3 regions of the Paenibacillus uliginis N3/975 genome follow, and region 2 is predicted to be linked to each of the others. Evidence: riboswitches for the same ligand, from Rfam matches in the RefSeq annotation. Region 2 holds a riboswitch; each other region holds the start of a gene.

Region 1 (10,860 bases), 2.2 Mb from region 2:
AGGCAGAAGTGTCTAACAACAAAGGGGCATCTCACAGGTCAACGTACCTTTTGAGATGCTCCTTTTATGATGAGTTTTTTATGCTGATGGAATAGAAATTTTATATATTTAAGATGTTGCAATTATATCCAGCAAGCACTTAGGATGATGACGAGAAGGATAAAGAGTACCAGAATGGTTCCTACGCTTGAGCATCCGCCGAATCCGCCATATCCGCCGTATCCACATCTTGTTTCTTCAACTGCCCCCATGTTTATTCCCCTTTCACTAGGTTGTTGTTGGTACACGGTATTGTATGTAGGCTGGTGTTCAACGGTATGGGCAAGTGTTTATTTACAAATAAAAATAAGACCGGGAGATCCCGGTCTTACGTTGTTCATATATAGAGGTAGTTCTTAAGCTTGTTTCAGGTCCTGAATGCCTTTGTATACAAGGTCAAACAGGTCTTCCAGATGTTCCTCTTCGATACAGGAGAAGGCAATCCGGAGATCATGTTCACCCAAGGCGATGGTTCCGACGCCATATTCATGAATCAGATGTGTGCGGAGCTCTTCAGCTGAAACGTCGTTCAGCTTAAGACACATGAAATATCCGGAGTTGAACGGGTAGTATTCCCATACATCACCGTATTTACCGCTATCGAGAAGAGATTTGACCTTGTTCGCACGGCCTTTCATAATATTGAACTTCTCATGTTTCTGCGTTTCAAACTCCGGCGACTTCAGCGCATCAAGCACAAAGGTCTGGGAAGGATGGGAGCCGCTTGAGATCGTTGCGCGAATGATTCCGAGTGTTTTCTGCTCTAGGGCGGACAACACGTCTTTGTTTTCTCCTGCGTAAGTTATAAAACCGACGCGGAAGCCCCATACGAATTCTTCCTTGGTGGCTCCGTCGATCTTCACGGCCAGCACACGTGGATGAAGATCAGCAAGACGTCCGAAGAGAGATTCTTTAAGTGAATCTTCGAAGAACAGACCGAAGTACGCGTCATCTGTTACGGCAACGACGTTGACACCAGCTTCAGCAGCTTCCAGAATAGCAGCGATGATCGCTTCGCCTTCTTCAGCCCCTGGCGTATACCCTGTCGGATTGTTCGGGAAGTTCAGAAGCACGATGGCTTTGCCTTTGTCCTTCTGGCTTAGGAGCGCTTCGCGAAGGCCCGCAGCATTAAATTTCATGTCTTCTGTGAATAGAGGGTAGTTCACGGTAACACCATGACGACGGATGCCGAAGGTGAGCTCATAGTTCTCCCAGTTCTTATCCGGATATACGACTGCATCGCCTTCATTCACAAACAAGTCCGCAACGATGCTCAGTCCATGGGTTAGAGCGTTGGTAACAACGGGGTTACTAAAGCTTTTACCTTCAAGAGACGGATTTTCCTGGATCATCTTGTTTCGCCATACGGAACGCAGTTCAGGTTTTCCTGCAGGTGGGGCATAACTGTAAAGATCCTTCGGCTGAAAAGCCGACAGTTTATCTTGAATGACTCCCAGATGCATCGGGATTCCGCCTTCTGTGGCAATACCGATCGTGGCGTTATATTTTTTGGCATGACTTGACGCTTCCGCCGATTGACTAAGAATGCCTTCTTTAGGAAAATAAATTTCTCTTCCAAGATTAGACAGCATGTCATACACATGAGGACTTCCTGCTTTGATGCTTTCGTTCAATTGTCCAGCCAATGGGTTCATGAGTTGATTCCATCCTTCCGAATACTTTTGGTTAAGGTGCAGTATCTCTCATTTACGATTTCATTGCCTAATATTATAACACTTCACCGTGAAAGCGTCACGGAAAAGGTCATGCTTCAGGCGTGGAAGGATGGTATTTGCATATCAGCTCAGCTGTAAGGGTATCTCGGTTCTCATCACGGTTTTTCAGACCGTCCAGGACTTTGTCCATCCTGCGTTTTTTTAAGTTTTGCCCGAATTTGAACTTGGCCGACATCTTGGACGGAACCAGCTTGATCAAGGCAACCCCCTTTAACTGAGGAACATAACGTGGATCTTCGGCGTTAATCGGATCATACCCTCCTTCAGGCTGAAGCTTGAGCATAAAAGCGCCCAGAGCCCTTGCTTTTTCCTCGAGATCTTGTACAACAACGGCATCTCCGCTGGCGGTAACACTTTTGAAAAATGCGGTGGCCGGGCAGGCCATGTCGGGATTGGAGAAATAAGACGGAATCAGCGCGTATTCATCCGCTACACTGAAACTGACTTTGGGATTTTGAAACAGGTGATCCATCTTCTCCCCGGCCTGACTTCCATGAAAATAAAAAGCGCCTTCCACAAACACGAAATTTAGAGGAGTGACTCGTGGACAGCCTGATTCATCAACGGTACCTAGAAACCCAAAGCTCATCTCCGCTAAAAATTGTTCAACTTCCTTTGGATCCTCCACCATAAACTCATTTCTTCGCATGGTTGTTAATCTCCCTCTTTTTATAATTTCATCCAGCATACGGGGAAGATTGACAAGAAAAAAGAGCCAATATACATTAATTAAATTAGTCCATTTAACGACAGGAGGGGCAGCCATGGAGCTTGGTCTACCCATTGATTCCTACTTGGAGAAGTATCGGTATAAATATTTGGCCTTATATCATGCTTTGCGGGATGCGATTATTAACGGTATGTTACCGGAGGGAACAAGGCTGCCTGCAACACGTGAGCTTGCCCGGCAGTATGGAATGTCGCGGGGTTCGGCTGCACAAAGTTATGATATGCTTCTTGCCGAAGGTTACGTGAACGCTATGACAGGCAGCGGGACTTATGTGGCAAGGGGAGCTTCGCTTTCAAACAAAGAGATCGAGCCTATAAACAGTGGTCCGATGTTATCCACATGGGGACAACGTGTATTGGACATGATGTCATCTCCAAGTGGTCAGACTGAAGGGAATGCGGAAGAGCTCTTAGCATTTACAGGAGAGCGGGTGGCTTCCGAAAATTTTCCGTATACGGAATGGAAAAGTTTTTTAGGTCACGCAGCCAATGAAGCGAAAGAGGGAATATCTCGGGAATCGTTCTCTGCCGGCCATATGGAACTCCGCCGGGCGATTGCCGGACATTTGAGATTTACCCGGGGAATCCAGGCGGATGCTGATCATATCGTTATTTTCAGCGGATCGATGCAGGGTATTGTCCTTCTCTCTCAATTATTAATAAATTCGGGCGATCCGGTCGTCCTTGAAAATCCCGGATATCATGGGATAAAAAATGCTGTACAATCTTGCGGCGGAATCATTGTGCCAGCGGAGGTTGACAGGTCTGGTCTTATTCCGGAGGACTGGAATGCAAGGCTCTTATTTGTCACACCGAGCCGTCAATATCCAACTGGAGCTGTACTGTCTTTAGAACGACGGAGAGAACTGTTGAAATGGGCAAGGCTTCATCAAGCGATCATTATTGAGGATGATTATGATAGCGAATTTCGCTGGGGCGGTCGTCCAATGGAGCCGCTTAAAGCACTGGATGACGGAGGGCATGTGATCTTTATTGGATCTTTCTCCAAGACGATGTTCCTCGGTTTGCGTCTTGGATACGCCGTTCTTCCAAAGGCGTTGGTGAAGCCGGTGATCGCCGCCAAGGCATTGTATGAGCCAGTGTCATCGTCACTGTTGGAGCAGCGTGCCTTGTCTCTTTTTATATCAAGGGGAGCCTACAGTCGTCATCTGCGCCGGATGACCCGGCTGTATGGAGGGCGACATCGGTTTTTTTGCAGTCAAATGGAGGAAAAGGCAACACATCTGTTTCAGCTGGAACCGGGTGATGCGGGTTTGCATGTCTATGCGAAATGGCTTCACGATGGTGAGACGTATGAGCTTTTTAAGAAGGCCGCACGCAAGAGAGGCGTGGAATTCAGGGATGCGGCTGTATACCGGTTTTCCCCCGGCTCGCCGGCGGCATGCTTCGGATTCTCCCATCTAAATGAAGAACAAATTGCAAGAGGTGTCTCTCGAATGGCTCTCGCATGGGAGGACATGCAAAAGTAAAAAAAAAGGAGTATCATGGTGATAGAGAGATAGATTAACTTTGGAGAGACAAGGGGGAGTGACGTGATGCTGAATGCATCGCTGTCTTCTTTTGTAATCAAGCCCGCCTTGGCCAAAATCGCCTGCGAACCGGGGTGGAAGTGGCAAAAGCGCGAAAAGCCGATGCAAAATTACGACTTGTTTTACGTGTGGAGCGGGGAAGGGACCGTAGTGCTTAATGACAAGCCATTTGAGGTAGGAAAAGGAAGCTGTTTCCTGTTCTACCCTGGTGATCATACGAGTGCCACACATAACCCTCAGAAGCCGTTAGTTCTAACCTACATACATTTTGATGTTACCGATCCTGTCAGCGAGGTGCCGGCGCCTTACCGGAGGCTGAACGAGACAATGGATTTTGAATATTTGCTTGCCAGATACGTTCGGCTGTACCTTGATCAACCTTACGGGGCAGAAGAAGAAGGAAAAGTCATTTTAAAACAGCTGATGATCTACCTGCTCAGGGAAGACCGTGATACACCGGTGATTAAGAAAGCGAGCAATCATCTGACTGAAGCGATTCATGAGATTGCCAATTACGTCCGCCTTCATCCGGGGATACCGCACCGGGTTGAAGATCTGGCGGCAAGGGCCGGGTTGTCTCCGCGCTATTTTTCGATTAAGTTCAAGGAGCTTATCGGCACGCCGGTACAGTCATATATTATCAAAATGAGGATAGAGCGGGCTCAGCATCTATTGCTCCACCAGGGAATGAATGTGACGGAGGTGGCTGATGCTCTCGGATATAGGGATATTTTCTTTTTCAGCCGCCAATTCAAGCAGTACACGGGGAGAAGTCCTTCTGAGGTTCGCTAAAGCAGGATAGCTCTGGTTCACGGGGAAATTGTAAGGGTAATGCTCCGAATAAGGTCTTGGAAAGACAGAGAGGGGGGGACCGGCAATGAGCCAAAGAAGACGGATGCGTAGCCTGATTTGTAGCTGCGGAGGCTGTGGCATTTTTAGAAACCGTTTGCGTCGGTTTAAGAATACGAAGCCCGAAAAGGATTTGTGGTTCTAATTCATTCATAATACATTTCAGCACCTTCGTTATTTCCCGGGAGGAATTATCCTACCGTCGAACATAGCGGGGTGCTTTTTTGAAATATTTGATTATATGTTTCACGTATAAATAATTTAATATTTCTCGATGAAACGCTCTCCATCCTTATGTAGGATGCCGAAGGCGTTTCTTCTTGGTTGGTATGCTATTGAATCTATGTATGGCGGATACTAAGATAGATGGAACGTAGGGAATTTTAGCACTGGAACAATCAAGGTCTGAAGGAGAGAACGGATGAGAATAATGGGGGAGTTAACAGGGAAAACAGCGCTCGTAACAGGGGCTTCCAGCGGCTTCGGACTTCTGATATGTCTGGAATTGGCGGGACAGGGATACCAGGTGGCGGCGGGAATGAGAAGGCCGGAAGGCTCGGACAGACTGCTCAGCTTAGCAAGGGAAGCAGGATTGGAATCACGGATTCATGTGGTCACGCTGGATATATGCGAGCCGGAATTGGTAAAGAACGCTGTACTTGAAATTGAGAAGTTATGGGGGCGTTTGGATCTTCTTGTGAACAATGCGGGTGAGGCCGTTGGCGGATTTGTAGAAGAGGTGCCGCTTGAAGCATGGAGGAAACAGATGGATGTGAATTTCTTCGGAACCGTATCTGTGACACAAGCCGCCCTCCCGCTCATACGCAGAACAGGAAAAGGCAGAATCATTTTTATGAGTAGTATTAGCGGAGTAGTCGGATTTCCGGGTTACGGACCATATGCCTCCTCAAAGTTCGCTGTAGAAGGATTTGGTGAATGCCTCTCACTGGAGCTTCAGCCGTTAGGAATCGATGTGGTGCTGATCGAACCCGGTGCGTATGGTACAGCCATATGGAGTAAAGGGTTTAGTGATATTAGCGCACAAGAGGGATCTCCCTATAGGGCTATGCTGGATGATGTGCTGAATTTCTCAAAAGCAACCGCCAAAAGCAGCGGCGACCCACGAGAGGTGGCCCATCTGGTAGGGGAAATCGCACGGATGAAATCTCCCCGATTCAGATATCGGCTGCCGAAGGGCACCCGTATGACCGTTACAGCCAAGCTGCTGCTGCCTTACCGGATGTTCCAGCGCATCGTGTTGAAGACGCTAAGCAGGAAGCGCTGAAATTCAGGAGCTCTTGGCAGACGGTTCGTGGAGCAGGCCGAGCAGTTCTCCCATCTTGACTTTGTCGCCAAGCTTTAGATCACCGCGAGGCGTGAAGGTTCCGTTCTCCGTCAGCAGGACGACGGTAGAGCCGAATTCAAAGTAGGCAAGGTCATCGCCGTTGCTCCATTCATTCGTCTTCTCGTCGGTATAACGAATACTGCTGACATTCATAGCGCCAACCTTAACAACGGCCACTTCGCCGTGTTCATGCCTGATATATGTAATGAGTCTTTCGTTGCGGCTGAGTACATTTCGGATATTGGTGAGCGCAAAATCGTTCACCGGATACACCTTGCCCCGGAGATGTTCGCTTTCCGCTTTCTTACCGGTTACCGGGGAATGAATCCGGTGGTAGTCGGTAGGACTCAAGTAAAGCACGAATACATAGCCATTAAGATAGTTCCCCATCCGTGGAGAATGGTTCAGCAGTTCGTCGACGGTATAATCCTGGCCCTTTACGTTCAAAATGGTTCCCGCTTTGACGGGGCCCATGCCTGTGATAAGGGCGTCAACAGGACTGGTCATGGCGCCCGCTGTTTCATCGATTGCGCGCATGCCCATTTTTAGACGGCGGGAAAAAAACTCATTCAGCGAACGGTATTCATGTATTTCTTTTTCAGCCTCATGGGCGGGAATTTTGTATATTCGAATAAACGTTGGTATGAGATAACGGCTCCATCTGCTGTGGGAAAAGCTACCCATGATGCGGGATACCCACTTTCGGGAGGACAGTTCTGTCATTAGCCTCAGTAATTGTTTAGCCATGTAATTCTCCTTTGTGCTTGCATTAACAAATAGCGTTTTTGGATATATGCGCACTCTGCATTATATTGACATAGAATAAGGGCTAAATCAATAAAAAGGGGATTTTGAAAAAAAGGGGCTTGCAAATTCAGGAAGGACTGGTGTATTTTAAAGTCAGCTTAAAACCGAATATGGAATACGGGGGCTTGAGTGAATCAGGCTGAGACTGCAGATGTTGATCCCGCTGCTGACCGTTAATCTGAACTGGGTAATGCCAGCGTAGAGAATATCCGACCCTGATAGGGCCTATTTTCCGTCTGCGCATATTTTCCAGACGGTTTTTTGTCGTGTTTGTTAATTCAATTTGGGGTAAGAGAGGAGAAGCTGTGATGCAATCTGGTGTTGAAGCAAAAAAGAATGGAAATGTTAGAAGGGGACTGCGGCTTAGTGATATTCTTGTTACGGTTCTGGTCTCGCTTGTTCTAGGTGTGGTATACCATTTCTGGGGTTCGGTATACAGCTTGTTTAAGCCGTTATTTTTTGAGGCGGATGAGATGTTGTACGGCATGTGGTTTGCAGCAGCTCCGCTTGCTTTTCTGTTGATTCGAAAGCCAGGGGTAGCATTAATTGCAGAGCTTGCAGCAGCGCATGTTGAAGTGCTGTTCGGAAGCGGCTGGGGATTGAATCTGCTTCTGTACGGTATCATACAGGGTCTGGGAGCGGAACTGGTATTTGCCGCCTTCCGTTACCGGAAACATGCTGCCTGGACTGTTGCTCTGGCTGGTGCAGCGTCTGCAATCGGTTCGATGGTGATGGATTTCTATTTGGCTTATACAGACAATTATGTGTGGTGGATGTTTGTTGCCAAGTACAGCATGCGTGTTGCAAGCGGTGCGTTGATTGCAGGACTTCTGATGTTCGCTTTGGCCAAAGCATTGGAGCGGACAGGTGTAACCTCACTGCTTCGACCTGCTTCAGCCAAAGATTATGAAGCTCTAGATGATCCGCGCCATGTGTGAGAACCCAGGTGATCAGCATTCAGCGAGTGCCGGCGAAGGAATGGTACCATTCTCGCTGTATGTGGAAGGATTGCGGCTGAAATTTGCGGGTGAAGATCGGCTGGTGTTTAAAGATCTGTCTTTTGCTGCCCAAAAAGGGGAAAAGGTGCTTCTGCTCGGACCGAGCGGATGCGGTAAATCCACATTGCTTCAGGTACTCAGCGGGATGATACCCCATGCGATAGAGGTGCCGATGAAATGCTCGGATCAACGGATTCCGTCTTCTTGGGCGTATGTGTTTCAAGATCCGGACACCCAGTTTTGCATGCCGTATGTAGATGAAGAACTGGCCTTTGTGCTCGAAAATCTTTCTGTGCCACAGGAAGAGATGACTGGCCGGATGCAAGAAGTATTAAGTTCCGTTGGCTTGCGCTTAGAAAATTTACATATTCCGATCAGCCATCTCTCTCAGGGGATGAAACAACGCCTTGCTCTCGCATCGGCGCTGCTCCTTCAACCGGAGGTGCTGTTTCTGGATGAGCCTTCAGCGTTGCTGGATCCGGAAGGCCGGGAACAGATTTGGGAAGCTGTGAAGTCCGTTTCAGATGGACGGACGCTCATTATTGTAGAACACCGGATTGAAGAAATGGCAGCTTATGTAGACCGGGTGGTGCTATTTGGCCCGGATGGCGTGATTCTGGGCCAGGGAAGTCCCGAGGTCGTGTTTACCGTATTTAAGAAAGAGCTAACGGAATACGGGATCTGGTATCCGGGCGTATGGGATGACTATGCCGGATCTCCGGCCGGGACGGAAACCTTCCGACCGTTAACTTCGGTAACGGTAAGGACAGAGGAGCTATGTGAAGATTTAGACGCAGAGGGTGTGTGTGGTGTCAGCGCTGCCCATGTAACAGAGTTATCCACAAATTCGGGTAGCAGCAATATTAGCCGAATTAATCGATGGCATGGTGGTGAGCAGGAAGAACTTCACTCAGGGGGCGTGAATCAAGACCCGGTACTTGAACTGAGTGATTTCACGGTGCTCCGTAAAGGGCAGCCGGTTGTGGCAGTTGATAAAGCAACGGTTTATCCGGGCGAATTCGCAGCCGTCATCGGGCCGAATGGAGCAGGTAAAAGCTCGCTGCTGCTCGGTCTGATGGGACTGCTTAGGGCGGAAGGGGAATACCGTCTTGGTGGAGATATTGTCCCGCCAGGGAAAAAGAGAAAGGAACGAAAACTCCGGCAAGGAATGCTGGGACGAATCGGCTTTGTATTCCAAAATCCAGAGCTTCAATTCGTCACAGAACGAGTCCTGGATGAAGTGGCCTATTCTCTGCTTGTGGACGGAATACCGCTGGAAGAGGCAGAAATGGCTGCGCGTGAATCCCTGAAGCGATTCGGGCTTAGCCGGCTGGAGCAGCGTCATCCATATCAGCTGTCGACTGGTCAAAAGAGAAGGTTAAGCGTAGCAACCGCAATGGCACGAGAACCAGAGATGCTGCTGCTGGATGAGCCAACGTTTGGACAGGATGCGCGGAATACGTTCTCCATATTGGAGATGTGTGAAGAATTGCGCCAGGCAGGTACAGCTATTCTGATGGTAACCCATGAGATGCAAATTGCCCAAAATGCGGCAACTCATATATGGGAAGTCCAGGAGGGGAAGATTATTTCGCAGCAGGCTTCTTCCAGATTGACGGCCAGTCCCATAGGTGAAAACAGAGCTGCTGATGAGAGTTCGGGGGAACGGAGCTTGATGCTATCGGGGGTGAGTCGATGAATTTCTGGAAGCCGAATCGGCTGACTTGGCTGCATCGTGCGAATCCTGTTGTTAAGCTTGGGGTGCTGATGGGACTATTCTTAATGACCGTGTTGACGCATGATATTGATTTTGTTATGTATCAAGCTGTTATTTTTACCGTGTGTCTGTTGGTCTTAAGTGGCATAAAGCCTTGGAAAATGCTTCTGTTCTTCCTTCCGTTTGCGATCGCGTTTCTATCTTCATCTTCCTCGATGATGCTGTTTGGTCGGGGCGAGAATATATGGTGGGAATGGGGATTGTTCCGTGTGTCGGAAGAAAGCTTCTATCGGGGGCTGCATCTTGGGTTTAAAGGAATCACGTTTGCGGCTGAGGGTCTTCTATTCGTCACAACAACATCCTCAGTAGATCTGTTTTACGGATTGATGCAGAAGCTGAAACTTGCTCCCAAATATGCTTACAGCTTCATGGCTTCCATTCGGCTGCTGCCGATGGTGTGGGAGGAATATTTGGCCCGCCGTCAGGCACTTCAGATTCGTGGATTGCGGCCGATTCGAGGAGTTAGGGGCGTGGTGCACAGAGCCGGTATGTACGCTGTTCCGCTACTTGCCCAGAGCATCCGAAGGGCCCACCGGGTGGCGGCTGCCATGGAGGCCAAGAAGTTTAACGGGGAGGCCGGTAAACATAGAACCTACTATTATGTGTCCCGGTTCACCGTGTATGATGTGCTCATCGTTTTTCTGCTGGCAGGAGCTGCTTGTGGGGCCTATGCCATTGCCCTTCGGTATCCTTGGTTCGGGATCGCAGATGTGCGATTTAATTGATTTTGGAAATAGATAGTGCTAAACTGCATGTGAATACTTTCCTGCTACCGTATAAAGCGGAGCTTGCCGAGATCTCGGTGGGCTCCGCTTTTTTTCGTGAAGTTCTGCGTAAACCGTGGGAAATGTGCCTATTTTACTAGAAGGAGTGATAGGAATATAATACCAAATTAATATAATTTATGATAATATAGTAGCGATTTTACTATAGGTTTAAATACTAGACAAGATGAACCAAAACTTTCAAGTCTGAGCATCACTACGAATGCGGATTATTCTTACGATCGCTGTTTTGAAAACGCATTAAA
Region 2 (10,860 bases):
ATAGCAGTTTTATTATACTCTGTATGTCATGTGTTTTTATGATGTTGGCATGATCTTGTAGATATGTTTGATATGAGTAGGAGTATGAATCTCATTTCTAGTTGTGAATTGGGCTTGGCGTATTGTTTGAAGTGATGCCTGAGGTTTGTTAACATATATTTAACTATATCACTAAATATTGTTATTATTTTGTAATTCATCTTCTTATTTACCTTGATATAATTTCTGCTAGGCACAATGAAAGGGGCACAAGGAAATTGAAAAAAGAAATTGGTACATTGTTGTTGTTGAGTGCAGTTTTGCTTTCGGGATGTGGTACAGATAAGCTAGCAACGGTTACGCAAGGGTCAGGCGAATCTCCCAATAAACAGGTAACAACGCAGCCTGAGCAAGAGACTGATGCAAAATTGATTAAGGCTTCAAAAAATGAAGAAGTAAAACTTTATGCTACTAAGGAAACGAAGAATGGAGTTAAAGGGGTAACCTTAAATATTAATGGAAGTCAAAGAGACTTTGATTGGAAATACCCTGGTGATACGGGAACTGAACCGCAGGTGTTCTATACGGATGTTACAGGTGACGGGAAGGAAGAAGCTGTAATTATCATTCAGACTGGCAGAGGGACAGGCTTAGATAACTTTGATATCCATGTAGTTAATGCCCAGGATTTATCCGAAATTAAAGTACAAAGTTATGAGGGCATTGTTGCCAGTCAAATTGAATCACATGTTGCTAAAAATAAGGATGATACTTTAGCAATTACTGTTAAAACGCAAGGAAAAGAATATAAGTTCGATTATGGTTTTGATCCAGCGCCAGATTACAATCAAGATGAGCTTGGTTTCGGCGGTATAGTTATTTATGCATTGGAGAATCAAAAAATAAAATTAAATATCTCGGGATCTGTTGGCGTATCCCCCACATATGTGTGTGAGTTCAATGTCACATATAAATTCGATAGTGCTAAGAATGAATTCGTTGTTAATCAAATTGAAGTTAAACCTATTGAAAAATAAGAAAAGGCTGACCAATATAAATTGGCCAGCCTTTTCTTGTTGGCGATGCCTCCTGATCGTGGTGTTGCTGAGCTTGTACTAACAATTCGGCCATCATAAAATCACTTCTTTACGGCGTCAGAGAAAATCTGTTGTCCTTCATTCGTCTCTTTTTGTCATAGTCCCATTTTTACAACCGCTTCAGAAAAATAAGAACATAAGCTCCCGTATTTACCACTGAGAACATTATGGTCAATGAATTAAGATTCATATTTTGCTTATACACACAAACATAATTAACAAGCATTTACATTTTTTGCTTTTTTGATTAGGATTAATTAATAAACTTACGGGCGTCCTGGATCGGGAAGTGTATCGAGCTTCTGCAGGAGGATGGTAGCAGAAAAAATAGAGAGGTGTTGTCATGGATTATAAGAAATTAAAGATTCCTATTATTATGATTTCTTTACCAATCATTTTTCTTGACGTTTTATTGCCTGTGTATACAAAAGAGCTGGGATTTACTACGTTTCAACTCACTATCTTAATTTCTGTGTTCTCAATGTTTCAATTGATCATGAGACTTATTCTTGGTAAGGTCTCAGATAAATACAGTCGGCGCTCCATATTTATAAGTTCTTTATTGTGTTTTTTCATAGCGTACTTTGTCTATGCCGTTGCGACTGAATTATCGATTCTGCTCCTCGCCAGAGTGATACATGGTGTAGCAGGTATTTTGCTTACAATATCCCTGTACGGAATGATCACAGATACAAAAAGTGGTTTTGCACAAAAATTAGGAAGCTTTAGCAGTAACCGAAATTTCGGCGGTCTTATTGGCGTTGGATTATGTTTTTTTATTCTAAACAGATATGAGCTGCTGAACGGATGGACAGTATTATTTACGGCTTGTGGAGCAGTTGCCGCATTGGCATTTGTTTACTCTTTGGTCATATCCAGAGCATCTGAGCAGCAACGTATGACTTATATACCTAAACTTGTTTTATCTCCAGAAAAGCGAAAAATCTGGTTTGTTAATGTGCTTTTCTGTTTGTTATCCAGTATGATTTTTGCTCTATTAATACCCTATCTACAAGCTGGATTTGATGCAGACATTAAAGAAATTGCCATTACTTTTTTGTTGCCAATGCTTGTCTCATCTTTTTCAGGTTCCTTTTTGGGCAAACTTGGAGATCGTATAGGTTATCGTAAGGCTACTACTTTATCAGTAGTTATATCCTTCATAACCATTTCGACAATTGTATTTTCTTCTAGTCTAAGCATTTTTGCTTTACTTTGGACAATTTTTATCATTTCCTGTTCAACGTTTAATCTTTCTCTCGATGCCATGTTTTTTAAGAGGATTCCAGAAGAACATATTGGGGATGCCTTTGGCAAATATTCCATTGGCTCAAATCTTGGGATGATCATAGGACCTGCATTGGGTGGCTTTGTGTTTGATACATATGGCCCTACTGTTCCTTATATTATATTTGCAGTAAGTATGGCTCTGCTGGTTCCATTCCTGTTGACTATGCTTCCGAAAGACGAACCGTACCATCCAGTGGTTACGATAGAGAACCGGACTCATTCCCATAAATGAGCTTAAAGCGAATTGTACATATTTTTGAAAAAGATAAAGCAGCTTCGATAGTCCGTATTCATTTTTCTAATAACGATGTTTGACAGATCTAGTAAACCTTTGTACAGTATTACTCAATAGAATAGGAAGTCCACTAGGGGAGCCGTTAGCGGCTGAGACAAGAGGATATCTTGGACCCTTTGAACCTGATCTAGTTCATACTAGCGTAGGAAAGTGGAGTCGGTTATAAGGTCTTAAATGCGATGTGTTCGTTCACACTCATAGGCATATAGATGAAGCCGCTCCAGCTTTCGGGGCGGCTTTTTTTTGCGTTGTTCCGAGGGTGCTGTCTTACGGGACTTCCTGCTCTTCAATTATTTGGAGGTGGGGAAAAGTGAGTTTTACGCAAGAGCTCCGTCAGAAGGCGGACGGCATTTTTCAGGCCATTTATGAGCATCCCTTTGTGAGAGGTATTGCAGACGGGAATTTGTCCAAGGAACAGTTAATTCACTATATCAAACAGGACTATGAGTATTTGAATGCCTATATGCGGATTTACGGGATCGCGATCTCTAAATGTAGAACACGGGATGAGATTGCAGATTTTAATGAACAGATTTCTTTTATACTCCACAGCGAAGTTCACCCGCATCAAAATTTCTGTGCTGTTGCAGGAGTAACTTATGAAGAAATGCAGGGGTACCCGCTCGCTCCATCCGCACATCATTATATCCATCACATGCTGACGGTTGCACACGAAGGTAGCCTTGGTGAGATCATGGCCGTGCTGCTGCCTTGTCCTTGGACGTACTTAGAGATCGGCCGGAAGCTGCTGGATGAGGTTCAGCCGGATGAGAGCCATCCGTTCTATGAGTGGATATATTTTTACGGGAATCGGGCCGAAGATGCAGCAGCCAATTTCCGCAGTCGTGTGGATACGTGGGCGCAAGAAGCAACGGCTGCCGAGCGTGAGCGCATGGCTGAACATTTCATGCTCAGCTGCCAGCTGGAGTATATGTTCTGGGACATGGCTTACCGGCAGGAAGAGTGGCCATTGCAGGTGTAGGCTGCGGACTTGTGATATTTTTGCGATTCTATAATGATAAGAGAGGCTGATCAATATGAGTATGCTGGATCAAGAGCTTTCTGCTCTCCTTGAAAAGGTGCGAACAAACAAACCGCTCGTACATAACATGACGAATGTGGTGGTGACCAATTTTACGGCGAATGGTCTTTATGCGTTGGGCGCATCGCCTGTGATGGCTTATTCTCCTGATGAAGTCGCTGACATGGCGAAGATCGCAGGTGCGCTGGTGCTGAACATTGGAACATTGTCCCGTGAATTGGTGGACGCCATGATCATCGCCGGGCAATCGGCGAATGCCCATGGCGTCCCGGTTCTACTGGACCCGGTGGGCGCGGGAGCCACAACGTTTCGGACGGAGTCGGCTCTGCGAATCCTTAGCGAGGTCAAGATTTCACTCGTGCGGGGCAATGCGGCTGAAATCGCCCATCTTGTGGGAGAGGAACGGGAGATCAAAGGCGTGGATGCTGGAGACAGCGCAGGCGGTGGGAATGTGGACCTGGCGATACGGGCCGTACGAGAGCTGAATACGATCGTCGCGATTACCGGACAAAAGGATGTCATTACGGATGGAGCGTTAGTCCGGATCATAAGCGGTGGAGACGTGTTGCTCACCAAGGTGACCGGAGCAGGCTGTCTGCTGACCTCGGTGCTGGGTGCTTTTGCTGCAGTTGAACCGGACCTGATGCTGGCAGGTACTACAGGCCTCGCCTTTTATGGTGCGGCTGCCTCACGGGCAGCGGAACGTACGTCTGATCTCGGACCCGGAAGCTTCCAGGTTGCGTTTCTGGATGAGCTCGCCAAGCTGCACCCGGGCTCATTGGAGGGACGCTCCGTTATTCGGGAATTGAGTGCAGCCGCTGCAGGTGATAGACGATGACGAGCACTCGCGTTCCCAGAGCGTTGACGATTGCTGGCTCGGACAGCGGCGGCGGAGCCGGAATTCAGGCGGACCTCAAGACGTTTCAGGAGCTTGGTGTATATGGCATGTCGGCTATTACTGCGATAACGGTACAGAATACACTGGGTGTCCATGGGGTATATCCACTACCTCCGGAAGCGTCGGCAGAGCAGATCGAAGTTGTAGGGTCAGACCTTGGGGTAGATGCTTTGAAGACTGGCATGTTGTTTAGTGCAGATATTATCCGCATCGTGGCAGAACAGATCCGGAAATTTGGTTGGGAAAAGGTTGTTGTCGATCCGGTGATGATCGCCAAAGGTGGCGCCGAGCTGCTGCGGACAGAAGCGGTGCAGGCACTCAAGGAGGATTTGTTGCCCTTGGCGCTCGTCGTTACTCCTAATATCCCGGAAGCCGAAGTGTTATCCGGGATGAGCATCCGATCCATGGGGGACCGCCGGGAAGCCGCAAGGCGTATCCGCGATCTAGGGCCGAAGATCGTTGTGATCAAGGGCGGGCATGATGAGGGCGAGGATGGGCAGGTCGGCTGGAGTAGTGACACCCGTGAAAATTTTGAGTACAACGAAAATAGCGAGGATGGGGCGAACTGCGGAAGCGGGCAGGTTGTTGACCTGGTCTATGATGGCACGGTCTTTACAGAATTGACCGGCGAACGGGTGCACACTGTACATACACATGGTACGGGATGTACGTTCTCCGCCGCGATTACCGCAGGATTAGCCAAAGGGATGTCTCCGCTAGTAGCTATCGCGAATGCAAGAGCATTTATTCAGGCGGCTATTGAGGATGGACTGTATCTTGGTGCTGGTTACGGACCGACAAACCATTGGGCCTACGGCTGCCGTCGTCAGGAGGTGCTTCGATGAAGGAGAGAATTTCTCCCGTCAGGATGCGCGAATATCTTCGGATGTATCTGGTCATGGGCAATGTGAACTGCCGGACAGAGCCGGAGATGGTGCTGGCAGAGGCCTTAGCCGGTGGCATCACGTTGTTCCAGTTCCGCGAGAAGGGGACGGACGCGTTGTCCGGTGAGCAGATGTTCACACTCGCCCGCCAGCTGCAGGACATGTGCCGCCGCGCTAGCGTGCCATTCATCGTGAACGACGATGTCGAGCTGGCGCTGGAACTGAACGCCGACGGCGTACATATCGGCCAAGACGATGAATCCGCCGAATCCGTCCGCGAACGGATCGGGAACCGAATTCTCGGCGTTTCCGCCCACACGGTGGAAGAAGCCCGTCGGGCGATTCTTCACGGCGCGGATTATCTCGGCGTCGGGCCGATCTACCCGACCGTCTCCAAGGACGATGCGAAGGCAGCACAAGGCACCGCCATTTTGCGTGAGATGCGAGGAGCTGGAATTGAGTTGCCTATCGTTGGGATAGGCGGCATTACTGCCGACCGTGCGGAGGAAGTGATCCGCGCAGGCGCGAATGGTGTCGCGGTGATTTCGGCGGTAACGCAGGCGGAGCGGGTTAGGAGTGCAGTGGAGGGGATAGCGGCCACAGTGAACCAGGCAGTAGTGAGGTTAGGGTGATGACTTTGAATTTTTGAGATTCTCGCTTTATTCGAGCTAAAGAATACAGCATGGAATCATAAATTGGAAACATAAAAAGAGCCTTTTCCACTGATAAGTGGAAAAGGCTCTTTTCATAGTGTTTCAGCAGAAGTTATTACATTTAAACTATCTTCGGTATAGCTCCTTGAGGATGTTTAACCCTCTTAACTGGTTGTCTTCATCCTGCTGAAGCAGCAGGGAATTAACTTCAAGCAGGATCTCATTTTCTTTTTTGACTAAGGACATGAAGTCGAAGAAGTCTATATTAAGCGCATTGGTGATTTTTTCTAGGGTCTGCACGGTGAAATTGCCTTCTCCTCGTTCCAGTCTACCAATATAACTAAACGAAGTTCCGATTTTTTCGGCAAGCTCCTCTTGGGTTAAGTTTTGACTTTTCCGTATTTCTCTTATAACAATGCCTAATCTCACTGTAATTGATTGCATCATATTGGTATCTACTCCTCTTATATAAGAAGTGTAGACAAAAAAAAGTTATTATTGCAGTCACTATAAAGTTTATTTATTGTTAAATATTGTCCTTTAATGATTCAAATGGTAAACTGTAAACATATTCAAATCTGTCAACTGATATAAAGAAGATTTTAAATCGCGAATAGAGGTGGCGAGCAATGATGGATGCCGAAGTCATTCGGCAACGAATAGAAGAGTCGAGGCAATTGCTGTATCAGTTGGGGAAGAAGTATGGTTTGCGGCACCATAAGGTCCTTAAACAATCAATGGAGCTTGATGAACTTCTTAATCGGTATAACAAGGCTGCTTGTAAAAAAGGATGCAGCCGATTGTCTGAATCAAACGACTCTTCGTTAAACGAATAACCTCAACCATCGCCCACCATGATCCAAGAGCGTAACGCTTTAAGTGATACATTATTGCCTATGTTTTCTTATCAGCAGCCTCAGCATTAATTTGTTTGAATAACTCCTCTTGGTTCATTCCCTTAATATTGTCTATAGCTGGGATATTGAATTCTCCCAGACTAAATATGCCCTTGTCTCCTTTAGCGTTAACATCTTCGCCAGCGGTATTTGGATTGTATTTTAATGTGGCTGTTTCGCTGGTTTCAAGGTCATAACTCTATATGATTCGGAAGAACTGTTAAACCATATATGACTATGTTCTCCACAAATTTTAGGAATAGGATGTTTTTTTGCTAAATCAAGGTATTAGGTACCGCCTATTGACACAAGTGTGATACGGGCGGTTTTTGTTTGAGTACATAAACACATAATCGATTTAGTTCTAGAGAGGTTTTTTTGTAGGACTGTCGAATTATAATTATGAACGTTTTTTAGTTTAACCAGGAAATTGGGCCTATGTTAGACAAGCTGTTTCGATGGTTCAAAATCATCTATGCCATTCAAGCCAGACTATGGATTAAAGCCCCGGAACTGGCGCAAAAATGTGACACCGCGTAAGGACGATTTATCGTGATTTAAGATCTCTTGATTTGTTGGCCCCGATTACTAATGATGGTTACGGGAAGGGGCATACGTTTGCAGGAGATTTTGCTATGTTTCCGCTGAACTGGGACGCCGCAGGAGGCATTGGTGTTCTCCGTGCTGCCTTCCTTTGTGGATCAAACGAACCTGCCTCCGGATTTTGATAGTGCATATGACAAAGTCATGGCCTCTCATGTCCGAGAGAAGCGCCGTGATCAGGATATTTTGCAACACGTCACAGACATTATCCAGATGGGTTCGTCGGCTTACCGTGAAGATTCACCTAACTATTTGCTGCCGGTTATCAAGCAATTTTGACGGAAAAACGCTAACTGCTATCTACCACACTCAGAGCCGTAACGAGTTAACTGAGCGGTCGATTGATCCCTACTACCTCGTTCCAAGGGACCAACGTTTTTATCTGATCAGTTATTGCCAACAGGTTCAAGATATACGTACTTTTCGGTTAAGCCGCTTCCGCAAACTAAAGATTAACGAACGTGGATTCAATCGGGGAGACTTCAATATCAAGAGCTATATGAGAAATACCTGGTCGATAGAACGTGGCAATGAGCAGATTCATTTCAAAGTGAAGTTCTCGCCGGATGTGGCGCGCTATGTTTAAAAAAGAGGAAATGTTTGTAAGTCCGAGAATGACCGACTTGCCGGAGGAGAGTCTTTTGTTCGAGGTAACGTTGAATCATGATCGGGAGTTCATGAACTGGATAAGCCAGTATGGTCCGGATGCGGAGATTATCGAGCCAAAGTCTTATCGAGATATTATGAGAAAGCGGCTGGAGAAGTGGAGCCAGTTATATGGGAAATAGCAAAGGAACGGCAACAAATGTACCATTCCTAATAACTGGCCAGCTGCTGGATGGAAGGTTCTCTTCCTGTCTGGTAGAGTACACCAACTGGGAGGCATAGAGCTGCTCATCCGCCGCATTGTTTTCTTGAAGCTGAACCTGGGAGAAGATTGTAGCAAACAACTTTGGCTGTATTAAGCATCATCCAGTGCATTATGCTGTTGACCGAAGAACGGGATATTAAGCAGCTCTAGTGCCCGCTTTAAGCCGAATTGTTGTATGAAATCATTGTTGTGGAGCCTGGTGAACACTGAGCCAATCCAGAGGCTCTTTATGTAAATGACGGTGACTGATCAGTTGGTACTTGTCGTCCGGTCCCCAGGTACACAAGTAATACGTGTCTTCGCCTAGCCACTCCTTGAATGATCCTAAGGCTTCCTGGAAAGTGGGGGCTTGATCGACCTGTTTTTGTGTAACCCCGGTGAATTCCGTGGTGGCTGGCGTTAATTTCGACTGTCTACTCGGTTTGACTTGAGAATGAATAAGGTCGGACATGATGGGTCCGCCGTCTTGATTGACCATTTTGATGGAACCAATCTATATAATATCGGCCAGATGCTGCTGCTTTTGGACGACCATGAATTCAAGGTCGAAGATAATGTAGGTGATCATTGATCTGCTTGTTCCTCTCGGTTCGATTTGAGGCTATTGTAGCAGAGGGGAGAGGGAGCATTTTGTCAGGCAATTCGTGTTCGGATGAAAATGGTCAATAGTTAGTGACAGCATGTTGTTAACCTAAACTAGTACAATATTAATAGGTAGAAAGATGACAAATACCTATAATCTAAATTTAATATTATTAGGTTGAAGTTAATAATAGTATAAAATTCCCTTGGGACATCCTCTGATTAAGAATCCCTTAATTATGCTACAATAATGGACATAAAACAGTATTCCTAAGGGGATGTTTATGATCGTTACTCAATTAAAGTATTCTGCAACTTTGACTGGTGCAGCTTTTATGTTATATGAATTTAAGAAAGTGTTGTCACTTCTCCACGAAGGACGTAAAGAGTCCGAAATCAAAGAAATAGTTGTCTCCCAGAATTTGTTTCAATACGAAGTAACTTCAAGCCTGAAACGTAGTTTGCCCTCAATCTTACGAAGGGTTGACACACTGGATGATACATTGAAGACAATGGTACTTAAGGAGTCACTGGAGATAGGTAAAATGATCAATCTCTATGCCATCATGAAAACAGATCGGCTCTTCTTTGAATTCATGAATGAAGTGATTCGGGAAAAACTCGAATCTAACAACTATCTGTTCGAAAAGAAGGATCTAAATCTCTACTTTGCATCAAAAGCGGAGCAAGATCCAGGTGTAGCAGGTTGGACAGAAAAAACGGTGAACAAATTAAAACAAGTAATATTGAGAATCCTGCTTGAATCAGGCATTTTAAAGGATAAAAAGACAGGTGAATTAAGCAGACTTATGATGGAAGAGCAATTGAAACAGCATTTGATTCAAATCGGAGACATTGCTTATGTTCGGGCAATGGGTGAGGTATAGTATGGCGAATTTGAATAGCAGACTCGACAAAATCATTCCGAAGATTAAAGAAGACAAGTTTATTGAAGGTAGAGGTCTTGGTAACGAGATCAGTTTTTATGTGTTTGATTATGAACCAGAGAAGGAACTTGTTGTTCGAGATTACATTCCACATATATTGAAGGAGTTTAATCACGAAGGTTCCAACCGTAGGATCATTGAGTTCGACTTGTATAAGTTGCTCATTGAGATTGCCAAGGAAAAGCGAATATTTGAGCGAATTCCCCAGATGGAAGAAAAACAAGGAAAGGATGCCTTGTTTAAAGCGATGGCTAATTTTGCTAAGCCTGAAATCTTTCTGCAAAAGATCAAGGAGCAGATGCAGGATCACAATATTGTCCTTATCACAGGTGTTGGTAAAGTGTACCCATTTGTGCGTTCTCATAATATTCTGAACAATCTTCAGGAAGTATTGGATAAGATACCTGTTATTATGTTCTTTCCAGGGGAGTATGATGGATTATCATTACGCTTATTCGATCTTTTCAAAGACGACAACTATTATAGAGCATTCCGTTTAGTAGATTAACTTCGAGGGGGAAAATCACCAGTGCTTATTAAAGATATGTTTCTGAAAGGCATAGATCGTCCAATTAAGGGCGTTATTAAGGTTGGTCAGACAGATGAAGAAAATATTTATCAAGAACTCGACGAATATGTCGTGACACGAGAGTTAAATAAGCATTTATCTAAATTTTACGAAAATTATCAGCAGGGTATCGACGGGAATACAGATAAAATGGGCGTATGGATATCGGGATTCTTTGGTTCGGGTAAATCACATTTCTTGAAAATCCTTGCTTACTTACTTGAAAATAAAAAGGCGAAAGACAAACGAGCTGTT
Region 3 (10,860 bases), 570 kb from region 2:
CATGTGCTTCCTTTATTTTTTCAGTATAGTACAAACGTTTGCACTTAAATGGGAGGATCCCTTATGACTACGATTAATGCCTGTTTGTTTGATCTGGACGGTGTCCTTGTGGACACTGCCAAATACCACTTTATCGCTTGGAAACAGCTCGCTGAAGAGCTGGGCTTTACGTTCACGGAAGAGGATAATGAGCGTTTGAAAGGCGTCAGCCGCATGGCCTCTCTGGACATCCTGCTTGAAATCGGCGGGGTGAAGCTAGACGAAGAAACCAAGCTTGAGCTAGCCTCGAAGAAAAATGCTTGGTATGTCGATTATATTTCTAAAATGGACGACTCTGAAATTTTGCCAGGCGCCCTTGAATTCGTGAAGGAACTGAAGTCGCAGGGCATCAAGGTTGCGCTTGGGTCCGCCAGCAAAAATGCGATGCTCATTCTGAATAATACGGGTCTCACGCCGTATTTTGATGCCATTATCGATGGTACTAAAACGCAAAGCGCAAAGCCTGATCCGGAGGTATTCCTCCTCGGTGCTCAGGAGCTCGGGTTAACACCAGCCGAGTGCGTTGTATTCGAAGATGCGGAAGCCGGTGTTGAAGCCGCCATCCGTGCCGGAATGCGAAGCGTGGGCATCGGATCAACAACAACGCTGGGTCGTGCCAATCTGGTCGTACCCTCTCTGGCAGATTTCTCGTTTAACCGCCTGAAGGAACTGTAGCGCAGCGGCGATTTACGCGCATAGCCTCCCGTTTCAAAGGGCATAATCCATATTTTTGCAAGCTTTCATACCTAAACAAAAGGAGCCGGTGATTGTGAAGCAATATTTAAAACTTGATGAATGGTCAATTATTGAAGAAGGATTCGATCCGCATAACCATGAAATTTCTGAGAGTGTTTTTAGTATCGGTAATGGCTTTATGGGCCAGCGTGCTAACTTTGAAGAGCAGTACAGCGGAAGTTCCCTGCAAGGTAGCTACATGGCCGGTGTTTATTATCCAGATAAAACACGTGTAGGCTGGTGGAAGAACGGATATCCCGAATATTTTGCCAAGGTGCTTAACAGCACCAACTGGATCGGCATTGATGTTGACGTTAATGGCACATCGCTGGATTTGGCGAAATGTACCGTGAAAGATTTTGTACGCGTACTTAATATGAAAGAAGGCTATTTGTCCCGCAGCTTTACAGCGGTCATGGAAGATGGCAAGGAACTGAAGATTGAATCCGTTCGTTTCGTCAGCATCGTCCGTCATGAGATCGGAAGCATCCGCTACTCTGTAACACCTCTGAATTTCTCAGGTGAGCTTACCTTCACACCATACCTCGACGGCGATGTGAAGAATAAAGACTCTAACTATGACGAGAAGTTTTGGCTGGAAGTGTTCAAAGAAGCGGGTCAAGGTACAGGAGCATTGACGATTAAAACCAAAAAGCTCGACTTCCATGTCACCTCAGCTATGTTCTACGAGATTTTGAAAAACGGTGAGAAGCTGAATCTGGATGCCGAGATCATTGAACGGGAAAAATTCGTTGGAAACCGGGTATCCGTTCAAGCTAACGAAGGCGAAGAAGTATCACTTTATAAATATGTCGCAAACGTTACTTCCCGTAACCATGGCCTTGGTCAATTGGTCGAAGCTGCCCGAGAGGTGTTGAATACAGCCGTACAGGCAGGATTCAATGCACTTCTTAGTGAACAAGCGACTGCTTGGTGTGACAAATGGAAAGAAAGCGACATCGTCATCGAAGGTGACGTTGCCGCACAACAGGCGATCCGCTTTAATATTTTCCAGCTGAACCAAACGTACAGCGGTGAGGACGACCGCCTGAACATCGGGCCTAAAGGATTCACAGGTGAGAAATACGGCGGCAGCACCTACTGGGATACAGAAGCTTATTGCCTCCCATTCTACTTGAGCACAGCGGACTCCAGCATCTCCCGCAACCTGCTCATTTACCGTTACAAGCATCTGGAGAAGGCAAAGGAAAACGCGAAAAAGCTCGGGTTCACTAAAGGCGCACTGTATCCGATGGTGACGATGAATGGTGAGGAATGCCACAACGAGTGGGAAATCACGTTTGAAGAAATTCACCGTAACGGGGCCATTGCTTATGCCATCTATAACTATGTTAATTACACCGGTGACTTCGCTTACCTCGGTCAATACGGTCTTGAAGTGCTTGCAGAAATTTCCCGCTTCTGGGAACAGCGTGTCAACTACGTTCCTGCCAAGGACCAATATGTAATGCTTGGTGTGACTGGCCCGAACGAGTACGAGAACAACGTCAACAACAACTGGTACACGAACCGGATCGCTTGCTGGACGATGGAATATACACTGGATGTGCTGAACTATCTGGAGCAGAACGAGCCAGAGCGTTATACGGAGCTGGTTGGCAAATTGAATCTTCAGGAAGAAGAAACGACGAAATGGCAGGACATTATTAATAAAATGTACTATCCAGTAGACACTGAGCGCGACATCTTCCTGCAGCAGGACGGCTTCCTTGACAAAGAGCTTGTACAGGTTAAAGACTTGGATCCGAAGCATCTCCCACTGAACCAAAACTGGTCATGGGACCGCATCCTACGTTCGGTTTACATTAAACAAGCAGACGTGCTACAAGGATTGTTCTTCCTGGGTGACCGTTATGATCTGGACACCAAGAAACGCAACTTTGATTTCTACGAGCCGTTCACCGTGCACGAGTCCTCTCTCTCCCCTTGCGTGCATTCCATTCTCGCATGCGAGCTGGGATACCAGGAGAAAGCGTATGAAATGTACCTTCGGACCTCACGTCTCGATCTGGACAACTACAACAATGATACGGAAGACGGCTGCCATACGACCAGCATGGCGGGCACCTGGATGTCTGTTGTTCACGGTTTCGGCGGTCTGCGCGTCAAAGACGGTGTGCTACACCTGAATCCGTTTGTTCCTGGACACTGGACTTCTTTCTCCTTTAAGGTTATGTTCCGCGGCTCCCGCCTGAAGGTGAACGTTACAGACAAGGAAATTATCGTCTTGAACGAGACTGATATTCCAGCTGCTATCAGTCTGAACGGCAAAGAGCACACCATCAGCGGTATGGGTGACGTAAAAGTGGCCAGATAATTAGCTATACAGAATGAAGTCTGACGGGTATAAGAATAAGGGTACTGTCTCAAAGACGGTACCCTTTTTATTTTTGTAGAATATACGTGCCTCACGTCTTACGAGCATATCAAACTGCGTTCATAGTCACGCGGCGGGCGGCTGTCCGGCTTTCCGAACAAATAACCCTGGGCCAGCTCCATGCCGATTCCGCAGCAAAATTCAAATTCTTCTCGTCGTTCAATGCCTTCAGCCAGCACCTTCGCACCAAAATCATGGGCGATGTCCGTAATGGTCAACAGCTGTTTTTGCTGTGCCGGGTTCACATCACAATGGTCAATTAGACTCCGGTCGATCTTCACATAATCCGGCTTCAGCCTGATCATCTGTTCGAGCGTGGAATAGCCGGCTCCAACATCATCCATCGCTACGGAGATCCCATTTCGTCGGTACACCTCAAATATAGATTGAAGATGTTTCACATCATCCATACGCTCTGTCTCAACCACCTCAAAGACAAAATCCGTCGGTTCAAGCGACAGCCGTTCAATCGTATCAAAGGTATGAGTGAGACAAAATTCCGGATTATATATGGAAGAGGGCAAAAAGTTCACAAAGCGCTTAACACCCTTCGGTAGCCAAAGAGCACTCGTCTCAATTGCCGATATTCTGGCTGCACGATCTAAGAACGAATGCAGCCCTGTCTTGCGCGCAGTTTCAAACAGCTCGTAGGGCTGAAACGGCACGCCGTTCTCGCTTGAACGCAACAAAAACTCATAAGCTACAATCTGTTCAGAACCGTCCACAATCGGCTGCATAAAACTCGTAAACTGCTTTTCCAAAATCATGTTAACAACATCAAAATGCTTCATGCGTTCCTCAAATTCACGTAGTGGTATCCACTTATGCTGAACATCCGGTACAGCTCCTCCAGTCACGCAAAAGTTCAATTGCTGCCGGATGAACGGGGGAAGATCTTGCATAAGCTGCATTAAGAAGAGCATTTCCTCACGATCACTGTAATGGACGGCACAGCTTTCCGGTGTCTCTTCCACAGCACAGCCGTTCTCACGGAACATCAAAATCAGCTCGGCAAATACCGGACGTATATGAATGGTTCCCTGGTCCTCAATCGGTTCAATGGTGCTGCAGTTATTGCAAAACATGATTGTCCTCCTCGGCAAGCTCACTCACTATCTATACTTCTTATCGGCATATAGCTTACAAAATCTTTGCAATTTTTAACATTTTTATGATGAAACTGTAGGTGAAGATTGGGCATAAAATTGCCAGTTTCTCCCATTCTCCTTAGCTGCATACATCGCAGAATCAGCTCGTCCGATCAACTCCTGATCATTCGCGGCATGATCAGGATATACCGCGAGTCCAATGCTAGCCCCCGTCTGGATCTCGACTCCCTCCAGCTCATAGGGCTTACTCAAGTGCGCGCTAATCTGGTCAGCTAGTTCCGCCAGTTCTCTATCGTCCACGGCAGGATAGACCATAACGGTAAATTCGTCCCCGCCCAGACGGGAAACAATCATTCGTTCACTGTCCAAGGAACACAGTCTTCGTGCTACCATTTGGATAAGCAGATCACCGGTCCGGTGACCGTAGCTGTCATTCACGGATTTAAACTGGTTCAGGTCCATATACAGCAGACCCAGCCTACTCCCCTTTTGGTCAGCATCCTCAATGCCCTCCATCAGACGGGCATTGAAATAACGACGGTTGTACAAGCCTGTGAGATCGTCATGATGGGCGAGATACTCACTTTGCTTCAAGCTGACGTGCAGACGCTCCATCAGCCGGTCATTTTCCAATTGGATGAGCACCTGACGAACCAGAATAAACAATACGCTAAGCGACAAGCCTGTAAACAGTCCGCTCCATCCCTCGAATCGCTCCGTGATCAAATAAAAAAGCCACCCGAGAACACCGTACGGCAGCAGATACTTTACCAAAAACGTCCCAAATGCAGGCTGCTTGTCCTTCACGATGTCCTTTTCCCGCATTCCAGAAACCGAACGTACGCCCGCCATTCCGATAAGGAACACAGCCGTTGTCCAGAGCAGGTCCAAATAAGGGTTCGGAACAGCCCCCACCAAATCGACAGTAACTAAATAAAATAGGTTCCCGATTACAAAAGCCAAGCCACCAAAACAAAGATACACTGCAACCATTGCCTGAACTTGCTTGGCATTAGCATACAAGACAAGTGTGAAAAATATCAGTATAATGCCGCACACTGGATACATCAGGTTTACCCAGAGCGAGGTCCCTTCTCCTTCTAGGAGGTAACCCTGCAGTTGAGGCTTCAAGAGATATTCCCAACTTACCGTAATAAAGACGATAAATATAATAACGATATCAAACATAAACCGCAGACCTCTAAGCAGTCCTTGTTCGTATCCGAACAAATAGACTAGCCCTGTGGTAAACAACACCATCTCCATGGTCCAGAGCCAATCCGCGGTGCTCAGTTCAGCCAGATATTCTCCCTTGGTCCATATCGGATATGCCCATACGAACTGGGCTAATCCTTCGCAGATCAGTCCCAGCATGACCAACAGCCAAAAAATCCGCAGCGATCCCATATGCCGCAAGGCAGCTAAAGCGAGGTATCCTGAAGCGGCGAGCGGCGCGATAACTGTCAGGACCCTCTGAACAGCCTCGGCTTCCGGAACCCAAAGCACAACCATAAATTGAACAAACAAATATATAACCGCCAGCCTCAGCGGTGCCATTCGTGCTATATTCCAGTTCATAAGCGTTCCCCCTGTAAAAGGTTAGCTTGTGTAGACATGATGTATGTAGTAGGCCTAAAGAATTATGGCATTTATCTATTGTAATGATACTTTTTACCCACCAAGAAGTAAAGAATAGAACGCAAAAGTGTAAGATTTGAACCTACCTGTGGAAGATCTTCTCCCTTATAAAATTCGTCTATCCCTACTTGACAACTAGGAATTAAATGCTATGATTCTTTTAATTTCTTAAACTTTCATATATAAGGAGTGCTTGGAAAATGACACGAAGACGACTGGATCATGTGGGTATTGTGGTGCGGGACCTGGATAAGACGCTTGCATTTTATACGGAGGTTGTCGGACTTGAGCTGAAAGGACGACTGACACATACGAACGGAGTCATAGAGCTGGCATTCCTCGGCTTTCACGGTGAGGACGAGACCGAAGTCGAGCTTATTCAAGGATACAGTGACTCCCTTCCCGCAGAGGGGACTGTCCATCACTTTGCGGTGAGTACAGATAACATTGAAGAAGAATACGCCCGGGTAAAGTCTCTGAATGTACCGCATTTAGATGAAGAAATCGTTACTCTGCCGAACGGACACCGTTACTTCTTTATTCATGGGCCCGAAGGGGAGAACATTGAATTTTTCCAGCGCTGAGGATATCCATAGCTTCCAGTCCTTACTGGACAGATGTTGAACGCCGGACTATAATACACGTAGTTAATCATAAATTATGTGAACAACTTCATAAGAACCGGGGTGCTGGAATTGGCCGGCTGAGATTGTATACCTTAACATACTGACCCTTATACCTGATCTGGGTAATGCCAGCGTAGGAATGTGTATTTAGTGGTCTCTTTATACCGCTATCAACCTTTGCGCTCGTATGCGTCCCGAATATCGGGACGCTTTTTTTGTGATTAGGTAAGTAGAAGTAAGTGTTCAGAAGGAGAGAGAACATGGTACGGAATAAAAGATGGATGTCCTTGGTGATAATCTGCGCGGTGCTGCTTGTCGTTGCCGGATGCGGAAACAAAGAAAAGCCGAACAACGAAGGGGCCAGTGATTCGAACAAACCTGCTGCTGAGCTGCGGGACGTTCAGGTTATGCTGGACTGGTCGGCAAACACGAACCATACAGGGCTTTACGCTGCAAAAGATCTTGGATATTACGAGGAGGAAGGGCTCAACGTCAAGATTGTACAGCCGGGTGCTGGCGGCAGTGATGCTCTGGTCGCCTCAGGCAAGGCTGACTTCGGTGTCAGCTACCAGGAAAGTGTCACTCTCGCGAGAACTCAAGGCGTGCCACTCGTTTCGATCGCAGCTGTGATCCAGCATAATACGTCCGGGTTTGCCGCTCCGGTTGACCGGAATATTAAAAAAGCAGCCGATTTTGAAGGCAAATCTTACGGCGGTTGGGGTTCCCCTGTAGAAGAGGCTGTGATGAAATCGATCATGGAGAAGGATAACGCCGACGTAAGCAAGGTAAAAATGATTAATATGGGAGATGCGGATTATTTCACTGCCGTGAAGCGCGATATTGATTTTGCCTGGATCTTTTACGCTTGGACAGGTATTGAAGCCGAGCTGCGTGAAGAGAAACTGGACATGATTTATGTGAAAGACTATTCAGAAGCGCTGGACTATTATACCCCTGTACTGGTAACGAGCGAGAAAATGATCAATGAAGATCCGGAACTGGTCAAAGCGTTCATGCGCGCTACAGCTAAAGGCTATGACTACGCCATTAAACAGCCGGAAGAAGCAGCTGCTCTCCTCTCCAAGGCAGTACCCGAGCTGGACAAAGATCTGGTGCTGGCTAGCCAGAAATGGCTTAGCCCGCTCTATCAAGACGATGCTCCTCGCTGGGGAGAACAGAAAGAAAGCGTATGGAAGGGTTATGCTGATTGGATGTTTGAACGTAAACTGCTGGATAAGCCACTCGAGGCAGGCAGCGCGTTCACGAATGATTTTTTACCGGATAGCCCATAAATCGCAGAACAATAGATCCGATATAACGAAAGGATGGAATGGACCATGGCAAGTACACTGCTCAGCATTCAAGTGATTCCCAAGACGCCCGACGGTCGGGACAGCATACCTTATGTAGACGTAGCTATCAAAGTCATTCAGGAATCAGGTGTCAAATATCAGGTGAACGCGCTGGAAACGACACTGGAAGGAGAACTGCCAGAGCTGCTGAAGATTGTGAATGATATGCACGAGGCACTTTTCCAGGCGGGCTGCCCGAGCGTCATATCCCAAGTGAAAATCGCGCAAAATCCTGAAGGAATCAGCATGGACCGGCTGACTGAGAAATATCGTCCATGAGGATTTGGTGGAATCGTCTATGGCCGCCCTTTGTGGCGGTCCTCTTCTTTTTAACAGTGTGGCAGTTGGCTGTCTCCTTGTTCCATGTGGAAGACTGGATCCTACCACCGCCTTCGGACATCGTCAGGGAAGCCGCTGCTGGAGCCGAAGATCTGCTCGGACATACACTTGCCACCCTGCAGCTGACACTAGTTGGCTTCGCCATCGGAACGGCTGTCGGTCTGGTCATCGCGCTGCTTCTCCATCTGGTCCCTTGGATGAAAACCGCACTGTACCCGCTTCTCGTCGTAAGCCAAAATGTGCCGACAATTGCGCTGGCTCCACTGCTCATGATCTGGTTCGGGTTTGGAATCTTACCAAAGGTTATTGTCATTACACTCGTGTGCTTCTTTCCGGTCGCCGTCTCAGCCATGGATGGTCTTGCTCGTACTGACCGGACGATGATGAATTACATGGAGATGGCTGGTGCAAGCAAATGGCAGACGTTCAGCAAGCTGGAGCTGCCTCATGCTCTCCCCTCCATCTTCTCTGGCGTCCGGATTGCGGCTACATATTCGGTCATGGGTGCGGTGATTGGGGAGTGGATCGGCTCGGACAAAGGAATCGGATATTTCATGATGCTGCAGAAATCCGCGTACCGTACGGACCGCGTATTTGTCGCTATTTTTATCATTGTCTTGTTAAGCCTGCTCATGGTTGCGCTCATAACTCTGCTGGAGCGACGGCTCATCCGCTGGAATCCGAAGCAGGAAAAGTCATCATGATACCAATCTACAATAAGGGAGGTGTTTTCGGGTGAAGACAGATCTGAACCCTGCGTACCAACAACACGAGATGGATCATCCGGACAACTCGGAACAGATCTCCTCTCCTGCGTTGGAAGCACGTGGTATCTATAAGTCATTCCGGGATCGTAAAAAGGAAGTTCAGGTACTGGATGGTCTTTCACTAGCCGTACAACCTGGACAATTCGTCTCCATCATCGGACCGTCCGGCAGCGGGAAGAGCACGCTGTTTCACATTATAGGCGGGCTAACTGCACCGGACGCCGGTAACATCTGGATGAACGGCGTAGATGTAACTGGGCAAAAGGGCTTGATCGCCTATATGCCACAGCAACCTGCCCTCTTCCCATGGCGCACAGTCGAGGACAACGTGCTCCTTCCACGTGAACTCGCCGGCATGTCCAGGGTTCAAGCACTGGAGGAAACGCGCCTCTGGATTGAACGGGCGGGACTTACCGGATTTGAGAAAGCTTATCCGCACACGCTATCCGGCGGCATGCAGCAGCGGACCGCTTTTCTGCGAGCGATGATGAGCCCGCAGGAGGTGATGTGCCTGGATGAGCCGTTCAGCGCACTCGACGCGCTGACCCGCAGCGACATGCAGCGCTGGCTGCTCGATATATGGGAGGAGCACCGCCGCTCCGTTCTAATGATTACACACCATATTGAAGAAGCGCTGCTTCTGTCCGATACGGTGTACGTCATGTCAAGCCGTCCCTCCTCCATTCTGCAAAAAATCGAGGTGCCTTTCCCTCGTCCCCGTCGGGAAAATATCCTGTCAGATCCGGCTTTTCTGGCCTTGAAACACGACATCTCCACAATGATGCGTGAAGAGCTGCGAAAGCGCTGAGCTTTTGTACCGCGCGCAGCTCTCACCGTGCGTGTGGCGTTGCATGACAGAGGTCTACCACAGCGGGAATACGGCTGTATAAGATAAGGAGATGAAAAAATGGCATCTGTTCATACAAAACCGGATATGGATTCTTTGAATTATCCCCTGATCGATGCTCACATCCATCTGGATACATATCCAATAGATCAGCAGCTTTCCATTCTTGAAAGCCTGCCCGGATACGGCGTGGAATCCGTTATCTCCGTATCCATGCATCTGGAATCTTGCCAGCGCAATCTCGAACTGGCACGCCGATTTGTTGACCGCGTGAAACCCGCCTTTGGCTATCACCCTGAACAACAAATGCCGTCTCCAGCCGATATTGACTCCCTGTTCGCCTTTATGGAAAGCCATCTGGATGAGATGATCGCCGTGGGAGAAGTCGGGCTTCCTTACTATTCCCGGCTCGAAGCGCAATCCAGCGGTAAGGATTGGGACAACCGCCCTTACGAGGACTTGCTGGAGCGGTTCATTATATTTGCCAAAAAGCATGACAAGCCGGTCATCCTTCATGCCGTCTACGAGGACGCTGATATCGCCTGTGACCTGCTGGAGAAACATAGCGTAACATCAGCTCACTTTCACTGGTTCAAAGGGTCGCCGGGAACGATCCAGCGGATGGCTGATGCGGGCTACTGCATTTCGTTCACCCCGGACCTGCTCTACGAGCAGGAAATTCGTGAACTGGCGCGCCTGTACCCCGCCGGTCAGGTTATGTCCGAAACGGATGGGCCGTGGCCGTTTGAAGGACCGTTTCAAGGCCAGGTAACACACCCTCGCATGACTGCCGACGTCGCATCAGCCTGGGCCGATATTCAAGGTATCAGTCTGATGGAGGCACGCCGTATTTTGTATGACAATGCCCGGCGGTTTTATCGCATGAGGTAGATCTAAAGAGCTGGGGCTGAACCAAAAGTTACACTTGGCAGCCCCTTTATCATGGAGTGAATAAAACCTAAGCTATTTTGTTAGCTGGTTATTGACCATTCGTCCCTTTTTCACCGGAT

What was found. A riboswitch is a leader RNA that binds a small molecule or an ion and turns the genes downstream of it on or off. The one in region 2 is predicted to bind thiamine pyrophosphate.
Region 1: another riboswitch for thiamine pyrophosphate. It lies ahead of B9N86_RS04080 (ECF transporter S component); the one in region 2 lies ahead of tenA (thiaminase II).
Region 3: another riboswitch for thiamine pyrophosphate. It lies ahead of B9N86_RS26625 (ABC transporter substrate-binding protein); the one in region 2 lies ahead of tenA (thiaminase II).

Annotation. Positions count from the first base shown of each region.
Region 1 is NZ_LT840184.1:870,228-881,087, forward strand. Features, by position in the region: gene B9N86_RS29945 (YjcZ family sporulation protein) at 123-251, opposite strand; gene B9N86_RS04050 (aminotransferase class I/II-fold pyridoxal phosphate-dependent enzyme) at 396-1,694, opposite strand; gene B9N86_RS04055 (pyridoxamine 5'-phosphate oxidase family protein) at 1,804-2,424, opposite strand; gene pdxR (MocR-like pyridoxine biosynthesis transcription factor PdxR) at 2,540-3,994, shown strand; gene B9N86_RS04065 (helix-turn-helix domain-containing protein) at 4,061-4,846, shown strand; gene B9N86_RS04070 (SDR family oxidoreductase) at 5,325-6,188, shown strand; gene asd (archaetidylserine decarboxylase) at 6,192-6,995, opposite strand; TPP riboswitch at 7,163-7,277, shown strand; gene B9N86_RS04080 (ECF transporter S component) at 7,364-7,993, shown strand; gene B9N86_RS04085 (ABC transporter ATP-binding protein) at 8,034-9,752, shown strand; gene B9N86_RS04090 (energy-coupling factor transporter transmembrane component T family protein) at 9,749-10,555, shown strand.
Region 2 is NZ_LT840184.1:5,132,133-5,142,992, reverse strand. Features, by position in the region: gene B9N86_RS24085 (hypothetical protein) at 258-1,016, shown strand; gene B9N86_RS24080 (MFS transporter) at 1,420-2,598, shown strand; TPP riboswitch at 2,724-2,827, shown strand; gene tenA (thiaminase II) at 2,972-3,643, shown strand; gene thiM (hydroxyethylthiazole kinase) at 3,699-4,541, shown strand; gene thiD (bifunctional hydroxymethylpyrimidine kinase/phosphomethylpyrimidine kinase) at 4,538-5,446, shown strand; gene thiE (thiamine phosphate synthase) at 5,443-6,117, shown strand; gene B9N86_RS24055 (helix-turn-helix domain-containing protein) at 6,265-6,585, opposite strand; gene B9N86_RS24050 (aspartyl-phosphate phosphatase Spo0E family protein) at 6,768-6,974, shown strand; gene B9N86_RS30870 (hypothetical protein) at 7,610-7,762, shown strand; gene B9N86_RS30865 (hypothetical protein) at 7,731-7,916, shown strand; gene B9N86_RS30860 (WYL domain-containing protein) at 7,870-8,223, shown strand; gene B9N86_RS30855 (WCX domain-containing protein) at 8,216-8,425, shown strand; gene B9N86_RS24040 (exonuclease domain-containing protein) at 8,690-8,959, opposite strand; gene B9N86_RS24035 (DUF1819 family protein) at 9,375-9,977, shown strand; gene B9N86_RS24030 (DUF1788 domain-containing protein) at 9,979-10,545, shown strand; gene brxC (BREX system P-loop protein BrxC) at 10,567-10,860, shown strand, end outside.
Region 3 is NZ_LT840184.1:5,698,016-5,708,875, forward strand. Features, by position in the region: gene pgmB (beta-phosphoglucomutase) at 64-714, shown strand; gene B9N86_RS26605 (glycoside hydrolase family 65 protein) at 809-3,112, shown strand; gene B9N86_RS26610 (EAL domain-containing protein) at 3,211-4,257, opposite strand; gene B9N86_RS26615 (GGDEF domain-containing protein) at 4,342-5,859, opposite strand; gene B9N86_RS26620 (VOC family protein) at 6,120-6,503, shown strand; TPP riboswitch at 6,592-6,702, shown strand; gene B9N86_RS26625 (ABC transporter substrate-binding protein) at 6,806-7,837, shown strand; gene B9N86_RS26630 (MTH1187 family thiamine-binding protein) at 7,883-8,176, shown strand; gene B9N86_RS26635 (ABC transporter permease) at 8,173-8,940, shown strand; gene B9N86_RS26640 (ABC transporter ATP-binding protein) at 9,011-9,811, shown strand; gene B9N86_RS26645 (TatD family hydrolase) at 9,911-10,741, shown strand; gene B9N86_RS26650 (DUF418 domain-containing protein) at 10,814-10,860, opposite strand, start outside.